4 regions of the Streptomyces sp. NPDC035033 genome follow, and region 4 is predicted to be linked to each of the others. Evidence: riboswitches for the same ligand, from Rfam matches in the RefSeq annotation. Region 4 holds a riboswitch; each other region holds the start of a gene.

Region 1 (5,483 bases), on a different contig from region 4:
CCGACGTCGCCCCGCAGCTGCGGGCGCTGCGTCGGCGCCGGGGGCTCACCCTGGAGGCCGCCGCCCAGCGGGCCGGGCTCTCCCCGGCGCACCTCTCGCGCCTGGAGACCGGGAACCGGCAGCCCTCGCTGCCGATGCTGCTTGCCCTCGCCCGTATCTACGGTACGACGGTCGCCGAGCTGCTCGGGGAGACCCCGCCCGAACGCGACCCGGTGATCCGGGCCGGCCGCTCCGAGCCGGTCGAGGCCGACGGCTGGGTCTACCGGCAGGTCGGCGGGGCGGGGCGGGCCCTGCAGTGCCTGCGCGTCCACGTGCCCTCCGCCACCCGGGCCGACATCGTGCGGGTCCACCCCGGCGAGGAGTGGATCCACGTCCTGGAGGGGCGGGTGCGGCTCGCGCTCGGCGAGACGGTGCACCTCCTCGACCCCGGGGACAGCGCGCACTTCGACTCGCTCACCCCGCACCGGATCGGCGCCGCGGGGCCGGCCGGCGCCGAGCTCCTCTTCGTCCACACCCTGATGCAGAGCCCCGTCGCCGAGCTGTGCCTCGGCGACGGGACCCCGCACCGGCGCTGACACCCCGAAAGGTGCTGCCATGTCCGACAAATCCGTATCGGTCACCGGTGAAGAGCGCGGCGAGGGCCGGTTCCCCAAGGGGCTGGTGCTCCGGCTCTTCGCCTATCTGATCGCCGGCCACCTCTTCGCCGGCTTCCTCTACCTGCTCTTCATGCTCGGGGGGCAGAACCAGTGACCCGCCGGGCGGAGACCGCTCACGCCTCCGTGAGCAGCCGCTCCCGCAGCCGCTCCCGGGTCTCGGGCGCCAGCTTCAGCCCCCGGGCGAGATAGGCGTCCACGGAGCCCCAGGTCGCGTCGATCGTCTCGAAGGCGGCCCGCAGGTACTCCACCCGCGCGTCGAAGAGCGGGCTCAGCAGCTCCATCACCTCGGGCGCCATCGCGTCCCGGGCGGTGGAGCTGCGGCGCACCTTGTACCGGCGGTGGGGCGCGTTCGACTTCACGTAGTCGGCCTCGATCGCCGCGCGCTCCACGCCCAGCGCGAGCAGGGTGACGGCGATCGAGAGCCCGGCGCGGTCCTTGCCGGCCGCGCAGTGCATCAGGGCCGGGACGGAGTCCTCGGCGAGGGAGTGCAGGACCCGGCTGTGCTCGGCGGTCCGCTCCACGACCATCCGGCGGTACGAGGAGGTCATCCGCTCCGCGGCCCGGCCGTCGCCCAGCAGCTCCCGCAGCGTGGCGAGGTCGCCCTCGCGGACCAACCGCCAGAACTCCTTGCCGTCGGCCGGGTCGCTCAGCGGTATGTTCACGTTCCGCACGCCCGGCAGCTCGACGTCCGGGCCCTCTATCCGGGCGTCGGCGGCGTTGCGGAAGTCGAAGACGGTGTGCAGGCCGAGGCCGGAGAGGAAGGCCGCGTCGGACTCGGTGGCGTCGGCGAGGTGGCCGCTGCGGAAGAGGGCGCCGGGCCGGACGAACCGCCCGTCCGTCGTCGGCAGCCCGCCCACGTCCCGGAAGTTGCGGACCTCCGCGAGCTCGGGCTCACCGGGTTCGAGGGGCTGGACCTGCGGCAACTGCTGCGTCACGGATGCTCCTGGGGTAGGCGTTCGCGGGACCGGGACGAGATCGGTTCCCCCCCGCAATCATCCCGTCGCGCGGGGCGCGGCGCACCCCCCTGACCAGTAATGGGCGATCTGTCCGTATTGATGGGTCTTGGGGTAACGCGCCCTGGTTGAAGGGGAGATGGAATTCCGCGCGTGAGCAGGGTCATAGAAGTGACGGATCGTGGCCGGCCGCCCGGTCCAACCACCGCCCCGGAAAAGGGAATCGAGGGATCGTCATCGACGGAGGGTGACCGGAATTCCGGGTCCGAAGATCGCCCCGGAATGTCCGGTGAATTCCGCGGCTTGTTCGCGCCGGCCCGGCTCGTCTAGCGTCGCCGTCAATCCGGTCGGACCGCCGAATCCTGCCACCGTCCGGAATTCGACCCCATCCCATGCGCGGCAGGAGCGGGGGACCCAAGGAAGTACGCCGGTCCCGCGACGCAGGACGGCTAGGGGTGAAGTCGCGCGAGAAACGCGGCCGGACATCTCCAGTCCGAACCCGACAGCTCACCTCGCAGGCGCCGGAGAGGAATTCGCCATGCCCGCGAAGGGTAAGCACCGCCGCCAGAAGTCCACCCTGATCACCCGGGGCCTCGCCGCCGCCGGCACCGGCGGCGCCGTCGTCGCCCTGCCGTTCATCGGCGCGACCGGCGCCCACGCCGCCGAGCAGGCCGCCCCGGCCGCCGCCCCCGCCGTGGTGCGCGTCGCCGCGCAGGCCCCGGCCCAGGCCGCCCCGGCCGAGCGGACCGCCGCCCCGAAGACGTACTCCGTCGTCGCCGGCGACTACCTCTCCAAGATCGCCGCCGACCACGACGTCGCCGGCGGCTGGCAGAAGCTCTACGCCGACAACCGCCAGGTCGTCGGCGAGGACCCCTCGCTGATCCTCCCCGGCATGAAGCTCACCCTCGGCGCCGAGAACCCCGCCGAGGCCGCCGCGCCGAAGCCCGCCGCCGCCCAGGCCGCGCCGAAGGCCGCCCCGAAGGCCGAGCGCGAGGCCGCCCCGAAGGCCGCCCCGAAGAAGCAGTCCTCCGGCGAGCAGACCCGCGCCTCGCGCTCCGCCGAGCGCGCCGCCGCCCCGGCCGCCGCGCAGCCCGCCTCCACCGGCTGGGTCGCCCCGGTCTCCGGCGGCGTCTCCACCCCCTACCGCGCCTCCGGCTCCATGTGGTCCTCCGGCTACCACACCGGCGCCGACTTCATCGCCTCCTCCGGCACCACCGTCCGCGCCGTCGGCGCCGGCACGGTCGTCTCCGCCGGCTGGAGCGGCGCGTACGGCAACGAGGTCGTCATCCAGCACGCCGACGGCAACTACTCGCAGTACGCCCACCTCTCCTCCCTCTCCGTCTCCGCCGGCCAGTCGGTCAGCGGCGGCCAGCAGATCGGCCTCTCCGGCTCCACCGGCAACTCCACCGGCCCGCACCTGCACTTCGAGATCCGCACCGCGCCGAGCTACGGCGCGGACATCGACCCGCTGGCCTACCTGCGCCAGCACGGCGTCTCGATCTGAGCCGTCCGGCGCGACGCGCCCCGCGGAGGCCCGGCACCCCTGGTGCCGGGCCTCCGCCCCGTTCCGCGCTATTCCGGCTTGGCAAATTCTTTATCGGTGGCATATATCACCCACCGTCAACCCCTCCTTACGGTCGCGTAGGTCACATCCGAAACGGAAGGATGTGCCTTCGTGGCAGACGATTCGAGAGCAACAGACAAGAACGCGTTCGGGTCATTCGGGTCGTACGCGGCGATCGGTGACAGCTTCACCGAAGGCGTCGGAGACCCCGGACCCGACGGCACCTACGTCGGCTGGGCGGACCGCTTCGCGGTGCTCCTCGCCGACCAGCTGCCGGAACCCGAGGACTTCCGCTACGCCAACCTGGCGGTCCGCGGCCGCCTCCTCGACCAGATCGTGACCGAGCAGGTGCCCCGGGCGAAGGAACTCGCCCCCGACCTGGTCACCTTCTGCGCCGGCGGCAACGACATCATCCGCCCCGGCACCGACCCCGACGACGTCGCCGAGCGCTTCGAGCGGGCCGTGAAGGACCTCACCTCCTCCGTCGGCACCGTCATGGTGACCACCGGCTTCGACACCCGCGACGTGCCCGTCCTCAAGCACCTGCGCGGCAAGATCGCCACGTACACCGCGCACGTCCGCGCCATCGCCGACCGCTACGACTGCCCGGTCCTCGACCTGTGGTCGCTGAAGTCGGTCCAGGACCGCCGCGCCTGGGACGACGACCGGCTGCACCTCTCGCCCGAGGGCCACACCCGGGTCGCGCTGCGCGCCGCCCAGGTCCTCGGCCTGCCGGTCCCCGCCGACCCCGACCAGGCCTGGCCGCCGCTGCCCGCCCGCGGCCCCCTGGAGGTCCGCCGCGACGACATCCACTGGGCGCGCGAGTACCTGGTGCCGTGGATCGGGCGCCGGCTGCGCGGCGAGAGCTCCGGCGACCACGTCGAGGCCAAGCGCCCCGACCTCATGCCCCTGTAGCCCAGGGGCGGCCGGCGGGGATCCGCTCCAGGACCCCGCCGGCGAAGACGTCGTACAGCGGCAGCGTCTCCAGGTGGACGTAGCCGATGTGGCAGTCGCAGACGGCGAGCGGGCAGGCGCGCGGCCGCAGCGCGGCACGGTACGAGCCGTCGTACAGGTTCCCCAGCTCGGCCCGGACGAAGTGGCAGCGCCGCACCGTCCCCCCGCCGTCCACCGACACCACCGACGCGCCGGTCCGGCACGGCAGCCCCGCCGAGCGGTGCGGGTGCCGGCTGTACGGGAAGAGCGGGTCGACCGCCGTCCAGGCCGCCGCCTCCGCGTCGGAGTACACGTGCCCCTCCGCCGCGTTCACCCACAGGTAGACGTGGTCCGGCAGCGCGTCCCGCAGCCGCACCGCCTCCCCGTGGTGCTCGGGCAGCCCCACGATCCCCACGCTGAACCGGACGCCCCGGGCGGCCAGGTCACGGGCCTTGCCGAGGAAGCGGTCGTACGGCGTCTGGCCCGGGTGGTACGTGCACCACAGCGCCAGCGCGTCCAGGTCGGCCCCGTCGAGCCACGAGGTCCGGCAGCTCAGATTGGTCTGGATCGCCACCCGCTCCACGTGCGGCAGCCGGGACAGCTCCACCATCGCCCGCCGGTACCAGGAGCGGACCAGCCCCTCGCCCCACGGGGTGAAGAGGATCCGCAGCCGGTCCCCGGTCTGCCCCGCCGCCCAGCCGGCGAACCGTTCGAGCGCGGCCCGGTCCGCCCGCAGCGCCTCCGGGCCGTCGCGCCGCTTGGCGAAGGGACAGTACGGGCAGGCATAGTCGCAGGAGGCCAGCGGCCCCCGGTACAGCAGCGTCAGCTCCACGACCGCCCCCTACTTCGGCTCGTACGCGGCCATCGCGGCCCGTACGGCGGGGGAGAACAGCTCCGGGCCGAGCCCGTCCGAGTGCGCGAGCCCCTCCGGCGACAGCCTGAGCAGCCCCTCCGGCGCCGACCCGTCCAGCCAGCCGTACGCCGCGAACCGCTCCAGCTCCGCGCCGAAGTCCTCCTGGACCGTCGAGCCGAACCGCTCCTCGTACCCGGCCGTCTCCATCCCCGCCGCCTGGAGCAGCGACTGGAGGAGGTGGCGGCGGCGCGCCTCCGCGCCGTCCACCCACCGGCCCACCTCGGCCCGGGAGAAGTCCGCCGTCCCGGTGTAGGCGTCGATGATCGAGCGGATCTCCCGCATGTCCACCGCGTAGTCGAAGGAGTAGTGCAGCGCCGAGGTGTACGAGCGGGCGCCGCAGCCCAGGCCGATCATGCCGTCCGTCTGGCAGGCGTGGTCGTCCGGGCCCGCCGGGACCGCGCCGGACCGCCGGAACATCCGCATCGACACCTGCTCGTAGCCGTGCGCCAGGAGATGGTCCCGGC
Region 2 (5,483 bases), on a different contig from region 4:
CTACGCCTTCCTCGACTGCCGCGGCTACGGCGAGGCCCGGGACGCCGACGGCGCCTACACCATGGAGGAGGTCGCCGCCGACGCCCTGGCCGTCGCCGACGACCTCGGCTGGGACTCCTTCTCGGTCATCGGCCACTCCATGGGCGGCAAGGCGGCCCAGCTGATGCTGCTCGACGCGCCCGACCGGGTCCGTTCGATCGTCGGGATCTCGCCCGTCTCCGCCGCGGGCTTCCCCCTCGACGAGGAGAGCCGGCGGCTGTTCGCCGGCGCCGCCGACGACCCCGCGCTGCGCCGGGCCATCATCGACCGCACCACCGGCGGCCGGCGCGACGCCCCGTGGCTCGACGCCGTCGTCGACCGTTCGGTGACCCGCTCCTCGGCCGCCGCCTTCCGCGCCTACCTGGACTCCTGGTCCGGCACCGACTTCCACGAGCGGGTCCGCGACAACCCGGCGCCCGTGCTGCTGGTCGTCGGCGCGCACGACCCGGCGCTGGGCGCCGAGGCGATGGAGGCGACCTGGCTGCGCTGGTACCCGAACGCCCGTCTGGAGGTCCTCGCGGACGCCGGGCACTACGCGCCGGAGGAGACCCCGAAGGACCTCGCACGGGCCATCGAGGCCTTCCTCGCCGCCTGACCCCGCGGAGCCGGCCGGTCGCACGGCACCGGCCGGCCGCGGGGTCCTCCGCGGGGCGGGACGGCCGGCGGGTGGGACCCTGGAGGTACGGGCAGGGCCGGCCGGCCCTGCCGCGCGGGAATCGCCCACCGGGAAGGCGGCGCGCCATGTACTTCGCCGACCGCACCGACGCCGGGCGGCAGCTCGCCGCCCGCCTCGCCCACCTCGAGGGCCGTGACACCGTCGTCCTCGGCCTGCCCCGCGGCGGGGTCCCGGTGGCGGCCGAGGTCGCCGAGGCCCTGGACGCGCCCCTGGACGTCTGTCTCGTCCGGAAGCTGGGGGTGCCGTACCGGCCCGAGGTGGCCATGGGAGCGATCGGCGAGGGCGGGGTCCGGGTCGTCAACGAGCAGATCGTGCGGGACGCGGGCGTGACCGCGCGGGACCTGGCGGAGGTGGAGGAGCGCGAGCGGGCGGTCCTGGCCGAGCGGTCCCGCGCCTACCGGGGCAGCCGCCGGCCGGTGGCGCTGGAGGGGCGGACGGTGGTCGTCGTCGACGACGGGATCGCCACCGGCGCGACCGCGCTGGCCGCGTGCCGGGCGGTACGGGCCGGCGGGGCCGGCCGGATCGTCCTCGCCGTCCCGGTCGCCCCGCACGACTGGACGGCCCGGCTCGGGGGCGAGGCCGACGAGACGGTCGCCGTCCACACCCCGGTGGGGTTCGCCGCGGTCGGCCAGTTCTACCGGCGGTTCGACCAGACGCCGGACGCCGAGGTGGTGGCCCTGCTCGCGCGGAGCCGCGCGGAGCACGGTCCGGCCGTCCAGAACACCGCCGTACGGATCCCGGCCGGGGGACCGGTGCTGCCGGGCGACCTGGCGGTGCCCGACGGGGCGGCCGGGCTCGTCCTCTTCGCCCACGGCAGCGGCAGCGGCCGGCACAGCCCCCGGAACCGGGAGGTGGCCGCCGCCCTGAACCGGGCGGGGCTCGGGACGCTCCTCTTCGACCTGCTCACCGAGGCCGAGGCGGCCGACCGCTCCCGCGTCTTCGACACCCCGCTCCTCGCCGAACGGCTGGGCCGCGCCGCCGCCTGGGCGGCCGGCGAGGCCGTGACCGGAGGGCTGCCGCGGGGCTACTTCGGCGCGAGCACCGGGGCGGCCGCGGCGCTGTGGGCGGCGGCCGAACCGGGCGACGACGTGGCCGCCGTGGTGTCGCGGGGCGGCCGTCCCGACCTGGCGGAGGAGCGGCTCGCCGGGGTCAGGGCCCCGACCCTGCTGATCGTCGGCGGGAGCGACGACCTCGTCCTCGACCTCAACCGGCGGGCCGGGGAGATGCTGCGCTGCGAGAGCCGGCTGGAGGTCGTGCCCGGCGCCGGCCACCTCTTCGAGGAGCCGGGGGCCCTGGAGGAGGTGGCGGAGCTGGCCACCGCCTGGTTCGGCCGCCACTTCGGGGCGGCGGCCGGGGCGGGTCAGTAGGCGCCGTTGACGTTGTCGATGGAGCCGTACCGGTCGGCCGCGTAGTTGCAGGCGGCGGTGATGTTCGCGACGGGGTCGTACGGGTCGAGCGAGGTGCCCGGCACGTGGTAGGCGGCGAACGTCGGGTCGATGACCTGGAGGAGGCCCTTGGAGGGGATGCCCTTCGCGGCGTTGGAGTCCCAGAGGTTGATGGCGCGGGGGTTGCCGGAGGACTCGCGCATGACGTTGCGGAGGATGCCGTCGTACGAGCCGGGGATGCCGTAGCGGGCCATGACGTCCAGCGACTCGCGGATCCAGCCGTCGAGGTTGTCGGCGTACCGGGTGGCGGCGGCGGGAGCGGCCTGGACGGCGGGGGCGGCGGCGCGGCTCGCGGACCGGCTCGCCCGTTCGGCGGAACCGGTGGAGGCGGGCTTCGCCGAGGTCTTCGTCACGGTCTTCGGCGCGGCCTTCCCGGCCGACTTCTGGGCCGGCTTCCGGGTCGTCTTCTCCGGCGCGGGGGCGGCCTTCGCGGAATCCCGACGAATCGTCAGTTCGAGGCCCGGGTGAATGAGTGACGGATTGTCACCGACGGCCGTCCTGTTCGCCTGGTAAAGCGCCTTCCAGCCGCCCTGAATTCCCTTCCGGTGGGCGATGAGGGAAAGCGAGTCGCCCTTCACCACGGTGTACGCGCGGGCGGCGGGGGCCTTCGGCGCGGTGGCCGGGGCGGCGTTCTGCGCGGCGGTCACGGCGGCGGGGGCGGCGGCCGAGGGCGCGGCGGCGGACTGCGCGACGGGCGCGGCGCCGGCCGTGGCGGGCGCGACCAGGGGGAGGGCCAGGGCGACCCCGCCGGTGCCCGCGAAGGCGAGACCACGGGAGACGGGACGGCGTCGGGGGCGGCGGTGCTTGCCGTGAGCGGCCATGACGGTTTCCTCTCCGGCGCCTGCGAGGTGAGCTGTCGGGTTCGGACGGGAGGTGTCCGGCCGCGCGCACGCGGCTTCACCCCGAGCCGTTCCGGAGAGCCGGACCGGCGGTGTGGTGGGTCCCCCGCTCCTGCCGTCGGGTGCAATGGGAGGTCTTCCGAGCGGTGGCAGGATTCGGCGATCCGCTCGAATGGGGGTGACCGTAGGCGAGAAATGCGGCGGGGAACAAGACGTGAAAGCGCGGGAAAAGGAACGGCAAAGATCGCTCGCCCGGAATTCAAGATCGACCGTTCCGGCGGCCCCTCCCGAATCCCTTGCGCCGTCCGGCTCGTGACGGAACGGGGCCCGCCGGGGAGGCGGGAAAAGTGAGTCGCGTCACGGAAAAAGAAATGTCCGAATAGGCCGTCTCATTCCCTTCGGGGGCAGTGTGGCGTAATGCCCCTGCTCGGGCGTGTCGGCGACGACCGGGGGAGTGGTGAACGACACGCGCGGAGCATATGTCGCAAAACAGACATTCATCCTTAATGATGCGGGAATGTCGTCCTCCATCCCGTTGCTCGACCCGGACGCCCTCGACCGCGAGGCGGCCCGGCTCTGCGAGAGCGCCGCCTGGGAGCGGATGCTCCTCCCCGCCCGCCCGACGCCCGACCCGGAGCCCTGGCGGCGCCTGCTCTCCGTCCCCGTGGACCGGCTCGTCGCCGACGCGCTCGACGCCCTGCCGCCGGCCCCGCCGGCCGAGCGCCCGCTGCCCGGCCGGATCGGGGCCGTCCTCCCCGACCGGCTGCACGTCTGGCGCCGGATCGGCCGCCCCGACGTGCGGCCCTCCGTCCACCTGGCCCACGCGCGCCGGGTGCTGACGGAATGGGGCTGGCAGAACACCCCGTACAAGCTGCGGGACGTGCGGGGCGCGCGCTGCGTCTGCGGCGCCCTGCTCGCCGCCCACCGGCTCGGCCACGGCAGCGCCGCGACCATGAACGAGGCCGGCGCCTGGATCATGACCGAGCTGCGGTCCCGGGGGTGGCACGGCCTCATCGGCCCCTGGAACCGCGCCCCCGGCCGCACCGCCGAGGACGCGCTCGCGCTCCTCGACGCCACGATCCGACGGGCGGCCCTGGCCGGCCGCTGAGCGACGCCCGACGCCCGGCGGCCCGGCACCGCCGAAGGGTTCACCCCTCAAGCGCCTCGCGGGCGGGGCTCGCATCGAGGGCGCCGGGGCCCGGGCCCGCTGCCCGCCGTGCCGGTCGGCGCCGGGCTCCTCGTCCACCCCGCCGTCATCGAGCCCGGCCCTTTCGAAGCCGCCCTCTAGTGGGAGACCGGCTGCTGGCCGGCGCGCTCCGCCTCGTTCTGCACGAGCAGGGAGAGGAGCGAGGCCAAGGGGAGCCCCGCTTCCGCGGGGTGGCGCAGCGCCTTGCCCGGCTCTATGCGGTAGGTGTTCGTCCGCCCCTCTCGCGTGTGGGAGAGGTAGCCGTCCCGTTCGAGGTCGACGATGATCCGCGACACGGCGCGCTCGGTGAGCCGGCACCGTGCGGCGATGTCACGGATGCGGGCGTTCGGGTTGTCCGCGATCGCAGCCAGTACACGGGCGTGGTTCGTGATGAACGTCCATCCGGTGTGGGATTCAGGGACTCCAAGCATGGTCCTGGATTTTACGCGACCGGGCTTGCCAGAAGGGAAATGCATGACATAACTTTCCTGCATCAGACGTCCTACACCCCTCCGACGGAGGGATCAGTCGGAGGGAGTTCCCGTATGCCCTGGGACGATGTCGCCGCCGGACGCCTGTCCGCATGCGACGGTGAGCCATGGACGGGGCAGGGGGCCGAGGGCGCGTCGCCGCAGGGCGTGGTGCTCCAGTACGAGTACCGCGAGGCGCAGGTCGTCGAGGCCCGGGGGGAGTACGACATCCACTCCATCGGGCCTCTGGCCGACGCGCTGAAGGCCGCGACCGCAACGCATCCGAAGGTGATCCTGGACGTCTCGGGGGTGGCCTTCGCGGACTCGTCCTTCTTGAACCTCATGATCCTCACCCACCAGTCGGGAAAGCTGCGCGTGGCAGCGCCGTCGGCCCAGATCAGGCGACTGTGCGCGATCACCGGCGCCGACCAGGTCCTGCAGATCCGGGACACGATCGCCGACGCCGTCGCCACGTAGCACCGCGGCCGGGCTCCGGTGGGTCCGGCGACGAGGCCCTTTCCGAGAGGCGTGGCACGGCCTGAGCGCTGCTGCTGGTCGTGGGCCGGGCCGACTTCCTGCGAGGAGGTCCCATGGCCGGATGCGGATGCGGATGCGGATGCGGATGCGGCGGCGACCGCTGCTGTGTGCCGGCGTCCCGCTCTGCTTTCCGATGCCGGCTCCTCACCGACGCGGCCGCCTTCGCGTACCGGCGATCGCCGGAGGACGAATCGCCCTCGTGACCGGCGCATCGCGGCCACACCTGGCGAGGAGCGGCTTCGACGGCGCTTGTCGGTTCTGGCGTGCGCCGGTGGCCCGTCCTGTTCTCGA
Region 3 (5,483 bases), on a different contig from region 4:
ACCCGGACGAGGGACATCGGAGGACTCCGGGAACTTCGCCAGGTGTCGGCGCGCTTGCATACAGTGGCAGGACTTTTCACGATCGCGATCGAAGGGACGTACATGCCCATGGGTCACACGGCCACGGCCGAGGCCGGCTCCGGCGGCCTGACAGCGACCGAGCACCGGCTGGCGAACGGCCTGCGGGTGGTCCTCTCCGAGGACCACCTGACCCCGGTCGCCGCGGTCTGCCTCTGGTACGACGTCGGCTCGCGCCACGAGGTCGAGGGCCGCACGGGCCTCGCCCACCTCTTCGAGCACCTGATGTTCCAGGGCTCGAAGCAGGTGCACGGCAACGGCCACTTCGAACTCGTGCAGGGCGCGGGCGGCTCGCTCAACGGCACGACCAGCTTCGAGCGCACCAACTACTTCGAGACCATGCCCGCCCACCAGCTGGAGCTCGCCCTCTGGCTGGAGGCCGACCGGATGGGCTCGCTGCTCACCGCCCTCGACGACGAGTCGATGGAGAACCAGCGCGACGTCGTGAAGAACGAGCGCCGCCAGCGGTACGACAACGTGCCGTACGGCACCGCCTTCGAGCGGCTCACCGCGCTCGCGTACCCCGAGGGCCACCCGTACCACCACACCCCCATCGGCTCGATGGCGGACCTGGACGCGGCCACCCTGGAGGACGCGCGTCAGTTCTTCCGGACCTACTACGCGCCCAACAACGCGGTCCTCTCCGTCGTCGGCGACATCGACCCGGAGCAGACCCTCGCCTGGATCGAGAAGTACTTCGGCTCCATCCCCGGCCACGACGGCAAGCCCGCGCCCCGCGACGGCTCGCTGCCGGACGTCATCGGCGGGCAGCTGCGCGAGGTCGTCGTCGAGGACGTCCCGGCCCGCGCCCTGATGGCCGCCTACCGGCTGCCGGAGGACGGCACGCGCGCGTGCGACGCCGCCGACCTCGCCCTCACCGTGCTCGGCGGCGGCGAGTCCTCCCGCCTGCACAACCGGCTGGTCCGCCGCGACCGCACCGCCGTCGCCGCCGGCTTCGGCCTGCTCCGGCTCGCCGGCGCCCCCTCGCTCGGCTGGCTGGACGTCAAGACCTCCGGCGGCGTCGAGGTCCCCGCCATCGAGGCGGCCGTCGACGAGGAGCTGGCCCGCTTCGCCGCCGAGGGCCCGACCGCGGAGGAGATGGAGCGCGCCCAGGCCCAGCTGGAGCGCGAATGGCTCGACCGGCTGGGCACGGTGGCCGGCCGCGCCGACGAACTGTGCCGCTTCGCCGTCCTGTTCGGCGACCCGCAGCTCGCCCTGACCGCCGTCGACCGCGTCCTCGCGATCACCGCCGACGAGGTCCGCGAGGTGGCCGCCGCCCGGCTGCGCCCCGACAACCGCGCGGTGCTGGTGTACGAGCCGGTGGAGACCGAAGACAGCGCCGAGGGCGACGACGAAGAGGGAGCGGACCAGTGACCGACGCCGCCGTGTCTCTGACCAGCATGGAGTTCCACCCGCGGCCGCAGGCCGGCGCGGCCAGGCCGTGGGCCTTCCCGGCCCCCGAGCGCGGCGCGCTCGACAACGGGCTGACCGTGCTGCGCTGCCACCGTCCCGGCCAGCAGGTCGTCGCCGTCGAGATCTTCGTCGACGCCCCGCTGGACGCCGAGCCCGAGGGCCTGGACGGCGTCGCCACCATCATGGCGCGCGCCCTCTCCGAGGGGACCACCGAACGCGGCGCCGAGGAGTTCGCGGCCGAGCTGGAGCGCTGCGGCGCCACCCTCGACGCGCACGCCGACCACCCCGGCGTCCGGGTCTCCCTGGAGGTCCCGGTCTCCCGGCTCCCCAAGGCGCTCGGCCTCGTCGCCGAGGCCCTGATCTCCCCGGCCTTCGACGCCGACGAGGTCAAGCGCCTGGTGGCCAACCGGCTGGACGAGATCCCGCACGAGGCCGCCAACCCGAGCCGCCGCGCCGCCAAGCAGCTCTACAAGGAGCTCTTCCCGGCCACCGCCCGCATCTCCCGGCCGCGCCAGGGCACCAAGGAGACCGTGGAGGCCATCGACGCCGACGCCGTCCGCGCCTTCTACGACGCCCACGTGCGGCCCGCCGCCACCACCGCGGTCGTCGTCGGCGACCTCACCGGCGTCGACCTGGACGAGGTCCTCGCCGAGACGCTCGGCGGCTGGACCGGCAAGCCCGCCGCTCCGCGCCCGATGGAGCCGATCACCGGCGACGACACCGGCCGGGTCGTCATCGTCGACCGCCCCGGCGCCGTCCAGACCCAGCTGCTCATCGGCCGGGTCGGCCCGGACCGGCACGACGCGGTCTGGGCCGCGCAGGTCCTCGGCACCTACTGCCTCGGCGGCACCCTGACGTCCCGTCTGGACGCCGTCCTGCGCGAGGAGAAGGGGTACACGTACGGCGTGCGCGCCTTCGGCCAGGTGCTGCGCTCGGACGGCGAGGGGCACGGCGCCTCGCTGCTCGCCATCAGCGGCTCGGTCGACACCCCCAACACCGGTCCGGCCCTGGACGACCTGTGGAAGGTGCTCCGCACCCTCGCCGAGGGCGGTCTGACCGACGCCGAGCGGGACGTCGCCGTGCAGAACCTGGTGGGCGTGGCCCCGCTCAAGTACGAGACGGCCGCCTCGGTCGCCGGGACCCTCGCCGACCAGGTCGAGCAGCACCTCCCGGACGACTACCAGGCGCGGCTGTACGCGCGGCTCGCCGAGACCGGCACGGTCGAGGCCACGGCCGCCGTCGTCAGCGCCTTCCCGGTGGACCGGCTCGTCACCGTCCTGGTGGGCGACGCGTCGCAGATCGAGGAGCCCGTGCGGGCCCTCGGCATCGGCGAGGTGACCGTGGTGAGCTGACCCGGAGTCAGCCCGGGCGGAGGTCTCCAGCGTGAAGAAACGCCGGAGACCTCCGCTTTGTCCGTTATCGAGTCAACGGTGATCATATGCCTTGTGGCATGTCTTACAAATCGGCGCGTCTGTTTGGCGATTGACATCCGTCCGGCCTAGCGTCGTCCCGGCTGTCCGGCCGACGCACGCGCCGCACCCGCGGCACCGGACAGTCATCGCCGAGTCCCCGTCAGGCGCGAGCCCGGGGAGCCGGGGACCCACCCAGTCCCTGGGGTGAATCGGACGCCTTCGCCACGCGGAGGGGCCCGTAGGAGACCTTCCTGCTCCGAACCCGTCAGCTAACCCGGTAGGCGAGAAGGAAGGAAAGGAACAGCCTTGGCGTTCACCCGTGCCACCGGGAAGCATCGTGGTGCGAGCCGTCTGGCTCGCCGCGGCGCCGGCATCGCCGGCGTGGCCGCCCTCGCCACCACCGGCGTCGTCGGCACCCTCGCCTCCCCGGCGCTCGCCGCCGACACGGACGACCGTTCCGCCGAGGACACCGGCCTCACCCAGGTGATCGCCGACGAGTCCATCGCCGACCAGATCAGCGCCCAGGTCGCCGCCCAGGAGCAGGAGGTCGCCGAGGCCGAGGCCCGGGCCAAGGCGCGCGCCGAGGCGAAGCGCAAGGCCGAGGCCCGCGCCCAGGAGATCCGCGAGGAGAAGGAGCGCGCCGCCCGCGAGGCCGAGCGCCGCCGGCTCGCCTCCTTCAACCTCCCGGTCGCCGGCTCGTACGTCTCCACCGGCTACCAGACCGGCGGCTCGCTCTGGTCCTCCGGCAGCCACTCCGGCGTCGACTTCCACGCCGCCTACGGCAGCTCGGTCGTCTCCGTCGGCTCCGGCACCGTCGTCGAGGCCGGCTGGGGCGGCGCGTACGGCAACAACATCGTGATCCGGATGAACGACGGCACCTACACCCAGTACGGCCACCTGTCGTCCATCGGCGTCTACGTCGGCCAGACCGTCGAGCCCGGCCAGCAGATAGGCGTCTCCGGCTCGACCGGCAACTCGACCGGCCCGCACCTCCACTTCGAGGCCCGGACCACCGCCGAGTACGGCTCCGACATCAACCCCGTCGCGTACCTCCGCGCCCGAGGCGTCAGCCTCTGACCCGCCGCCTCTGACCCGCTGCGCGTCCCCTTCGCGCCGAAAGGCCCCGGCTCCTGGCGAGCCGGGGCCTTTTCGCTGCCCTGTACCGGCCGAATTCCGTGGGGGCTTCGGAATTTCCGGTGTGCTGCAATGGAGTCGCTTGACAGGCGTCGCTAGAGTCACTGAAAAGGCGTCGCTCGAATTCGGTGCGCGCGGATCGGAAGCGGAGGTCGGAAGATGCGGGTTCCCGCGCAGTCGGTATGCACGGCGATTCGGGACGACATCGTCTCGGGGGTCTTCGCGCCCGGCAGCCGGCTGACCGAGGAGCAGCTGGCGCGCCGCTACGGCGTCTCCCGCGTCCCCGTCCGCGAGGCCCTGCGCACCCTGGAGTCGGAGGGCTTCGTCGTCAGCCGGCGGCATGCCGGCGCCCAGGTCGCCGAGCCCACCGACCAGGAGGCCGCCGACCTCCTCGACGTACGGTCGCTGCTGGAGCCGCTCGGGGCCGCGCGGGCCGCCCAGCGGCGGACCGAGGCGCACCTCAAGGTGCTGCGCGGCCTGGTCAGGCTGGGGCAGGAGCGGGCCAGGCAGGGGCAGGGCGAGGACCTGCGGGCGCTCGGCGGCTGGTTCCACGAGACGCTCGCGCAGGCGTCCGGCAGCCCGGCCCTGACCGCCCTGCTCACCCAGCTGCGGCACAAGATCGCCTGGATGTACGTGGTCGACCGGCCGGAGCGGCCCGTCGAGGCGTGGGCCGAGCACGGGGCGATCGTGGACGCCCTCGCGCGCGGGGACGCCGAGCGGGCCCGCGCGCTGACCGCGCTCCACGTGGAGCACGCCCTCCCGCTGCACCGGCTGAAACGGCTGGAGCGGGGGCGTGTGAGGGTTTCGCAACATGCCGTCAACACGGCGAGCGTCCGGAATTAACACGGGCGCCGTATAAAAAGAGCGGCTATTCCAGAGCCTTTTCCGTGCTGCCCGGAAAAGGGGAATTCAAGGTCCGGAAGCGGTGGATGGCCGGGGTCCCGGAAATGCCGGACGGCCGTGTCCGCCGGGAATTTCCGGGAACACGGCCGTCCGGGAGAGCCGGGGACGACCCGCTGGGTCAGACCGTCTCGGGGAGCTCCTCGAGACCCTCGGCGACCAGCTTGGCGAGGCGGTCCAGCGCGGCCTCGGAGCCCTCGGCGTCCGAGGCGAGCACGATCTCCTCGCCGCCCTGCGCGCCCAGACCGAGCACCGCGAGCATCGACGCGGCGTTCACCGGGTTGCCGTCGGCCTTGGCGATGGTCACCGGGACACCGGAGGCCGTGGCGGCACGGACGAAGATGGAGGCGGGGCGGGCGTGCAGGCCCTCGGCCCAGCCGACGTTGACGCGGCGCTCAGCCATGGTGTTGCCCTTCAGGTCTTCAGCGGGTTGTCTAGACCAGTCTCTCACGGGATGCGGCGTGCTCGTGCCGACCTTCGTCCCGCACCCGTGCGACGTCCGGCCCTCCCCACCTTGCACGGGGCGGGAAGGGCGCGCGAGCCGTG
Region 4 (5,483 bases):
GCACACGGTACGGGACCGGGTGCGGGGACGTACGGAAGCCGCCCTGCGGGACGGGTCTCAGCCCTTGAAGCGCGGGAAGGCGCTGCGGCCGGCGTAGACGGCGGCGTCGTCGAGGATCTCCTCGATGCGCAGCAGCTGGTTGTACTTGGCGACGCGCTCGGAGCGGGCCGGGGCGCCGGTCTTGATCTGGCCGCAGTTGGTGGCGACGGCGAGGTCGGCGATGGTGACGTCCTCGGTCTCGCCGGAGCGGTGGGACATCATGCACTTGAAGCCGTTGCGCTGGGCGAGCTCGACGGCGTCGAGGGTCTCGGTCAGCGAGCCGATCTGGTTGACCTTGACCAGGAGGGCGTTGGCGGACTTCTCCTCGATGCCGCGGGCGAGGCGCTCGGGGTTGGTGACGAAGAGGTCGTCGCCGACGAGCTGGACCTTGTCGCCGAGCTTCTCGGTGATGGCCTTCCAGCCGGCCCAGTCGTCCTCGAACAGCGGGTCCTCGATGGAGACGAGCGGGTACGCGGAGACGAGCTCCTCGTAGTACTCGGTCATCTCGGCGGCGGAGCGCTCCTTGCCCTCGAAGAGGTACGTGCCGTCCTTGTAGAACTCGGAGGCGGCGACGTCCAGGGCGAGGGCGACGTCCTTGCCGGGCACGTAGCCGGCCTGCTTGATGGCCTCCAGGATGAGGTCGAGCGCCTCGCGGTTGGAGCCGAGGTTCGGGGCGAAGCCGCCCTCGTCGCCGAGGCCGGTGGAGAGGCCCTTGGTCTTCAGGACGGACTTGAGGGTGTGGTAGACCTCGGTGCCCCAGCGCAGCGCCTCGGAGAAGGACTCCGCGCCGATCGGGGCGATCATGAACTCCTGGATGTCGACGTTGGAGTCGGCGTGCGACCCGCCGTTGAGGATGTTCATCATCGGAACGGGCAGCAGGTGCGCGTTCGGGCCGCCCAGGTAGCGGAAGAGCGGGAGGTCGCTGGCCTCGGAAGCGGCGTGCGCGACGGCGAGGGAGACGCCGAGGATGGCGTTGGCGCCGAGCGACGACTTGTCCGGGGTGGCGTCCAGGTCGAACATGGCCTGGTCGATCAGGCGCTGCTCGGTGGCGTCGTAGCCGACGAGCTCCGGGCCGATCTGCTCGATGACGGCGAGGACGGCCTTCTCGACACCCTTGCCGAGGTAGCGGTTCTGGTCGCCGTCGCGGAGCTCCAGGGCCTCGAAGGCACCGGTGGAGGCACCGGACGGGACGGCAGCACGGCCGGTGCTGCCGTCGTCGAGGCCGACCTCGACCTCGACCGTGGGGTTGCCTCGGGAGTCCAGGATTTCCCGGGCTACGACGACGTCGATGGACGGCACGAGCATCTCCTTCTGGGATGTGGCGCTAGGTGTGACGCATGGGTCGCAAGGTCTCGTACGCCTTGCGACAAGAGCCTAACCGGCTCCGGGGCTCCGGCCAGTCGACCACCCGTCCCCTGGGACGAAAAAGGGCCCAAGAGCACGCATCAGGTGACAAAAGCCCCGGGTTCTACTGGACGGTAACGGCAGAACCCCGGTCCGGAGCCACGGGGGAAGGGGGCTCGGGACCGGGGTGGTCACCGCGGGAGGGCTGTCGGGCACCGGTGAGCCGCCGGACTCACCGGGGCCGCGGGGGTCACTTCAGGTGGAGCTGCTGACCCGGGTAGATGAGGTCGGCGTCCTCGACGACGTCCTCGTTCAGCTCGAAGAGCTTCGCCCAGCCGCCCTCGACGCCCTGCGCCTGGGCGATCTTGCTGAGGGTGTCGCCGGCGACGACCTTGTACTCGCCGTCGCCCTTGGCGACCTTCTTGCCGGTCGGGGTGGTGACGGTCTTCTTGGCGGCGGCCTTCGGGGCGGCCTGGGCGGCGCGCTGCGGGGCCTGGCGCTGCTCGCTGCGGGTGGCGGGCTGCTCGGCGGAGCGCTCCGGGGCGCTCTGCCGCTGGGTGCTCTGCTGCTGGGTGCTCTGCTGCTGCGGAGCGGCCTCGGCGGAGCCGCCGTCGTAGGAGGCGCCGGAGAGGCCCACGCCGCAGCTCGGCCACGCGCCCTTGCCCTGGCCCGCGAGGACCTTCTCGGCGATGGCGATCTGCTGCGACTTGCTGGCCTGGTCGGCGGTGGCGGCGTAGGCGGTGCCGCCGTACGCGGCCCAGGTGGAGGCCGAGAACTGGAGGCCGCCGTAGTAGCCGTTGCCGGTGTTGATGGACCAGTTGCCGCCGGACTCGCACTGGGCGACGCGGTCCCACTCGGAGGCGGTGGCGGCCGAGGCGGTGCCGGCGGCCATCAGCGGAGCGGCGACGGCGGCACCGGTGACGCCGACGAGGGCGACGACGCGGGTGGCCTTGGAGGGACGACGACGCTTGCCCGTGCCGGAGAACAGCATGGAGTTTCCTCTTCACCGACGCCTGTGAGGTGAGCTGTCGGGTTCGGGCTGGAAGAGTCGCCCGGCCACGCGTCCTTGCGCGCGGCTTCACCCCTAGCCGGTCGTTCGGCCGTCCTTCCGGACGGCCGGGACCGGCACGAACCTTGGGTCCCCCACTCCTGCCTGCGGCGCTTTCGCGACGACAGTTCCCGGCGACCGACGGCAGGACTCGGCGTTTCGGTCGACGGGGCCCGCGGTGGCGAGCGGTGACGACCGTAGACACACACCTGCTCGAAGTTCAAAGAGGCTCACGACGGACAAATCGCCCTTACTTGCCTTCCGTCGGCCCTCGTTTGCGCAGGTGAGAGCTGACGGAAGCAAAGTTTGCGGACGTGACACGCCAGTTGGGACGAAGAGACCCATGTCTCACTTTCCCAAAATCGGACATTCAACCCTGAAACGGGCTCACTTCTCCGTCGGAGGGGTCGTCAGTTCGAGGCTCTGACCAGGGAGGATGAGATCCGGGTCGGCCCCGACCGTACGGCGGTTGGCGTCGTAGAGGGCGTCCCAGCCGCCGGGAAGATCGTTCTCCTGTGCGATCTCCGACAGACTGTCACCCGGCCGCACGGTGTAGGCGTCACTTGTGTCCGCGTTGACGGTGGTCGAGGTGACCTTGTCCGCACCTGCGGCATGACGCCCGGATTCCTGGGTGTTGTCCGTTACGCCGGTTTCCTCCGGGGCCGCCTCGCCCCGGTGCTTGCCCGTCCCCGGCGCGGCCGACGCCGCGTCAGACCCGTCCGTACCGGGGGTCGCGGGGGTGGTGGGCGCCACGGGGCTCACGGAGGCGTCCGGCGGCGTGACGGGAGCGGTGGGGGTGCCCGTGGCGGCGTCCGGCGTGCCGGTGGGGGCCTCCGGGGCGTCCGGGGCGGTGGCCGCCGGCGGCGGCGTGGCCGTCCCCGCGGGGGCGGTGGTCGCCGGCGCGGACGGGGTGGCGGGCGCGGCCGGCGCGGTACCGGTCCCCGCCGTCGCCCGCTCCGTCTCCCCGGCCCGCTCCGTGGGCGTCGCGGCCGCCCCGGCCCGCTCCACCGTCTCCTCCGCGGCCGCGTCCGCGCCCGCGGTGCGGCCGGACTCCGGCGCCACTCCGCCCTCGTCCTCCCGCGGGACGGCGGGGCCCGGCCGGACGTCCGGCGCCACGCCGTCGTTCTCCAGGCCCGCGATGGGGGCGCAGGTCGCCCAGTCGGTGCTGCCGGCGACGAGCGCCTTGTCGGCGATCGCGATCTGCTGGGCGCGGCTGGCGAGGTCGGGGCTCGGGGCGTACGAGAGTCCGCCGTGCCGCTCCCACGCCTCCTGCGTCATCTGGAGGCCGCCGAAGGCGCCGTTGCCGAGGTTGGCGCTCCACTGGCCGCCGGACTCGCAGGCGGCGACCCGGTCCCAGGTGGGCGCGTCGGCGGCGGAGGCGGAGCCGGTGGCGAGCAGCGGCAGCGCCATGGCGGATCCGGTCACTCCCGCGGTGACGACGAGCGCGGGTGCCTGGCGGGGTCGACGGTGTCGTCCGTTTCCGGAAAGCATCTCGGGGCCTTTCGCGTGACGGCGGGGACGGCGGGGACGGCCGAGGCGGGGCCGAACGTTGGCGCGAACGTAGCCGCATTCGAACGTCCGTCACAAGTCGATGGCACCGCGATCACGCGAAGATCACATTTCTGACACGACGTCACCTGTGCCGCGGGGGTGCGGATGGGGTGAACTCCACCGGAAGCGTGCGCAATCCCCGCATGATGAGCCCTCCGCGCCACCGCAGTTCGCCCGGATCGACGCCAAGTCGCAGGTCCGGCAGGCGGGTCAGGAGGGTGGCGAGGGCGGTCTGCCCCTCCAGGCGGGCGAGCGGCGCGCCCAGGCAGTAGTGGATGCCGTGCCCGTAGCCGAGGTGCTGGTTGTCCTTCCGGGCGAGGTCGAGGGTGTCCGGCGCGCCGAAGCGGTCCGGGTCGCGGTCGGCCGCCGCGAGCACCACGAGGACCGGGTCGCCGGCCGGGACGGCCTGTCCGCCGATGGTGAGGCCGGTGGTCGCGTACCGCCAGGTCGCCAGCTCGACCGGCCCGTCGTACCGCAGCAGCTCCTCCACCCCGGTCTCCAGGAGCCCGGTCTCCCCGGCGGCCAGCGAGGCCTGGAGCCGGGCCCGCTGCTCCGGGTGCCGGAGCAGGGCGTACGTCCCGTTGCCGATCAGGTTGATGGTCGTCTCGAAGCCGGCGAAGAGCAGCACGAAGCACATGGCGACGGCCTCGGCCTCGGTGAGGTGGTCGCCGTGGTCGGAGGCGCGGATGAGCCCCGAGATGAGGTCGTCCGCGCCTTCCTCCCGCAGGGTCTCGCGCTTCCGGTGGATGAGCTCCGCCAGGTACCCGCGGATCTTCTTCACCGACCGCGCCACCCCGCCGCGCGGCCCGCCGCCGTGCCGGATCATCATCCCGGCCCAGTCCCGGAAGTCGTCCTGGTCCTCGGCGGGCACCCCGAGCATGTCGCAGATGGCGTAGATGGGCAGCGGGAAGGCGAACTCGTGGATGAGGTCGGCGCTCCCCCGCTCCGCGAAGGAGTCGATGAGCCGGTCCGTCAGCTCCTGCACGCGCGGCGCGAAGGCGGCGACCCGGCGCGGGGTGAACGCCTTCGACACGAGCCGCCGCAGCCGGGTGTGGTCCGGCGGGTCGATGTTGAGGAGGTGGGTCATGAGCCCGGCGCTGCGCTCGCCCGGGATGCCGGTCTTGCCCGGTTCGGCGTGGTGCACCGGGTTCTTGGAGAGCCGCTGGTCGGCGAGGGCCTGCCGGGCGTCCGCGTACCGGGTGACGAGCCACGCCTCGACCCCGCTGGGCAGGGTGGTCCGGCGCACCGGCGCGTGCTCCCGCAGCCAGGCGTACGCCGGGTACGGATCGCTCGCGAACTCCCAGCTGAACAGCTCGGGCACCGGCCCGCCGGCGCCCCCCGGACCCGAGCCGCCGCCGGCCCCGGAGCTGCCTACGGCCCCGGAGCTGGAGCCGGAGACGGGGCAGGAGGCCGGAGCCGGGGCCGGGCTCGGATCCGTACGCGGGCCCCGGCTCGGGCTCGGGCCGGGGGAATCGGGCGTACCGGGCGTCGGGGCGGGTCC

The links. Region 4 has a riboswitch for cyclic di-AMP ahead of AB0E83_RS16105 (transglycosylase family protein). Riboswitches for the same ligand answer to the same signal wherever they lie in the genome.
Positions count from the first base shown of each region.
Region 1: it holds a riboswitch for cyclic di-AMP, as region 4 does, so the genes downstream of both, AB0E83_RS04145 (LysM peptidoglycan-binding domain-containing M23 family metallopeptidase) here and AB0E83_RS16105 (transglycosylase family protein) in region 4, are expected to answer to the same signal.
Region 2: it holds a riboswitch for cyclic di-AMP, as region 4 does, so the genes downstream of both, AB0E83_RS16950 (LysM peptidoglycan-binding domain-containing protein) here and AB0E83_RS16105 (transglycosylase family protein) in region 4, are expected to answer to the same signal.
Region 3: it holds a riboswitch for cyclic di-AMP, as region 4 does, so the genes downstream of both, AB0E83_RS11660 (M23 family metallopeptidase) here and AB0E83_RS16105 (transglycosylase family protein) in region 4, are expected to answer to the same signal.

Region 1 covers NZ_JBEZUZ010000005.1:34,396-39,878, forward strand. The annotation lists gene AB0E83_RS04130 (helix-turn-helix domain-containing protein) at 1-575, shown strand, start outside; gene AB0E83_RS04135 (DUF6126 family protein) at 595-750, shown strand; gene AB0E83_RS04140 (tyrosine-protein phosphatase) at 770-1,591, opposite strand; cyclic di-AMP (ydaO/yuaA leader) riboswitch at 1,981-2,143, shown strand; gene AB0E83_RS04145 (LysM peptidoglycan-binding domain-containing M23 family metallopeptidase) at 2,148-3,113, shown strand; gene AB0E83_RS04150 (SGNH/GDSL hydrolase family protein) at 3,285-4,088, shown strand; gene AB0E83_RS04155 (STM4011 family radical SAM protein) at 4,075-4,938, opposite strand; gene AB0E83_RS04160 (STM4012 family radical SAM protein) at 4,948-5,483, opposite strand, start outside.
Region 2 covers NZ_JBEZUZ010000036.1:38,093-43,575, reverse strand. The annotation lists gene AB0E83_RS16960 (alpha/beta hydrolase) at 1-634, shown strand, start outside; gene AB0E83_RS16955 (phosphoribosyltransferase family protein) at 781-2,082, shown strand; gene AB0E83_RS16950 (LysM peptidoglycan-binding domain-containing protein) at 2,076-2,981, opposite strand; cyclic di-AMP (ydaO/yuaA leader) riboswitch at 2,986-3,171, opposite strand; gene AB0E83_RS16945 (hypothetical protein) at 3,517-4,107, shown strand; gene AB0E83_RS16940 (helix-turn-helix domain-containing protein) at 4,284-4,616, opposite strand; gene AB0E83_RS16935 (STAS domain-containing protein) at 4,731-5,132, shown strand.
Region 3 covers NZ_JBEZUZ010000021.1:19,523-25,005, reverse strand. The annotation lists gene AB0E83_RS11670 (pitrilysin family protein) at 103-1,452, shown strand; gene AB0E83_RS11665 (pitrilysin family protein) at 1,479-2,843, shown strand; cyclic di-AMP (ydaO/yuaA leader) riboswitch at 3,041-3,201, shown strand; gene AB0E83_RS11660 (M23 family metallopeptidase) at 3,210-3,980, shown strand; gene AB0E83_RS11655 (GntR family transcriptional regulator) at 4,197-4,880, shown strand; gene AB0E83_RS11650 (HPr family phosphocarrier protein) at 5,059-5,340, opposite strand.
Region 4 covers NZ_JBEZUZ010000033.1:56,860-62,342, forward strand. The annotation lists gene eno (phosphopyruvate hydratase) at 58-1,344, opposite strand; gene AB0E83_RS16105 (transglycosylase family protein) at 1,634-2,374, opposite strand; cyclic di-AMP (ydaO/yuaA leader) riboswitch at 2,379-2,554, opposite strand; gene AB0E83_RS16110 (transglycosylase family protein) at 2,819-3,841, opposite strand; gene AB0E83_RS16115 (cytochrome P450) at 4,065-5,303, opposite strand.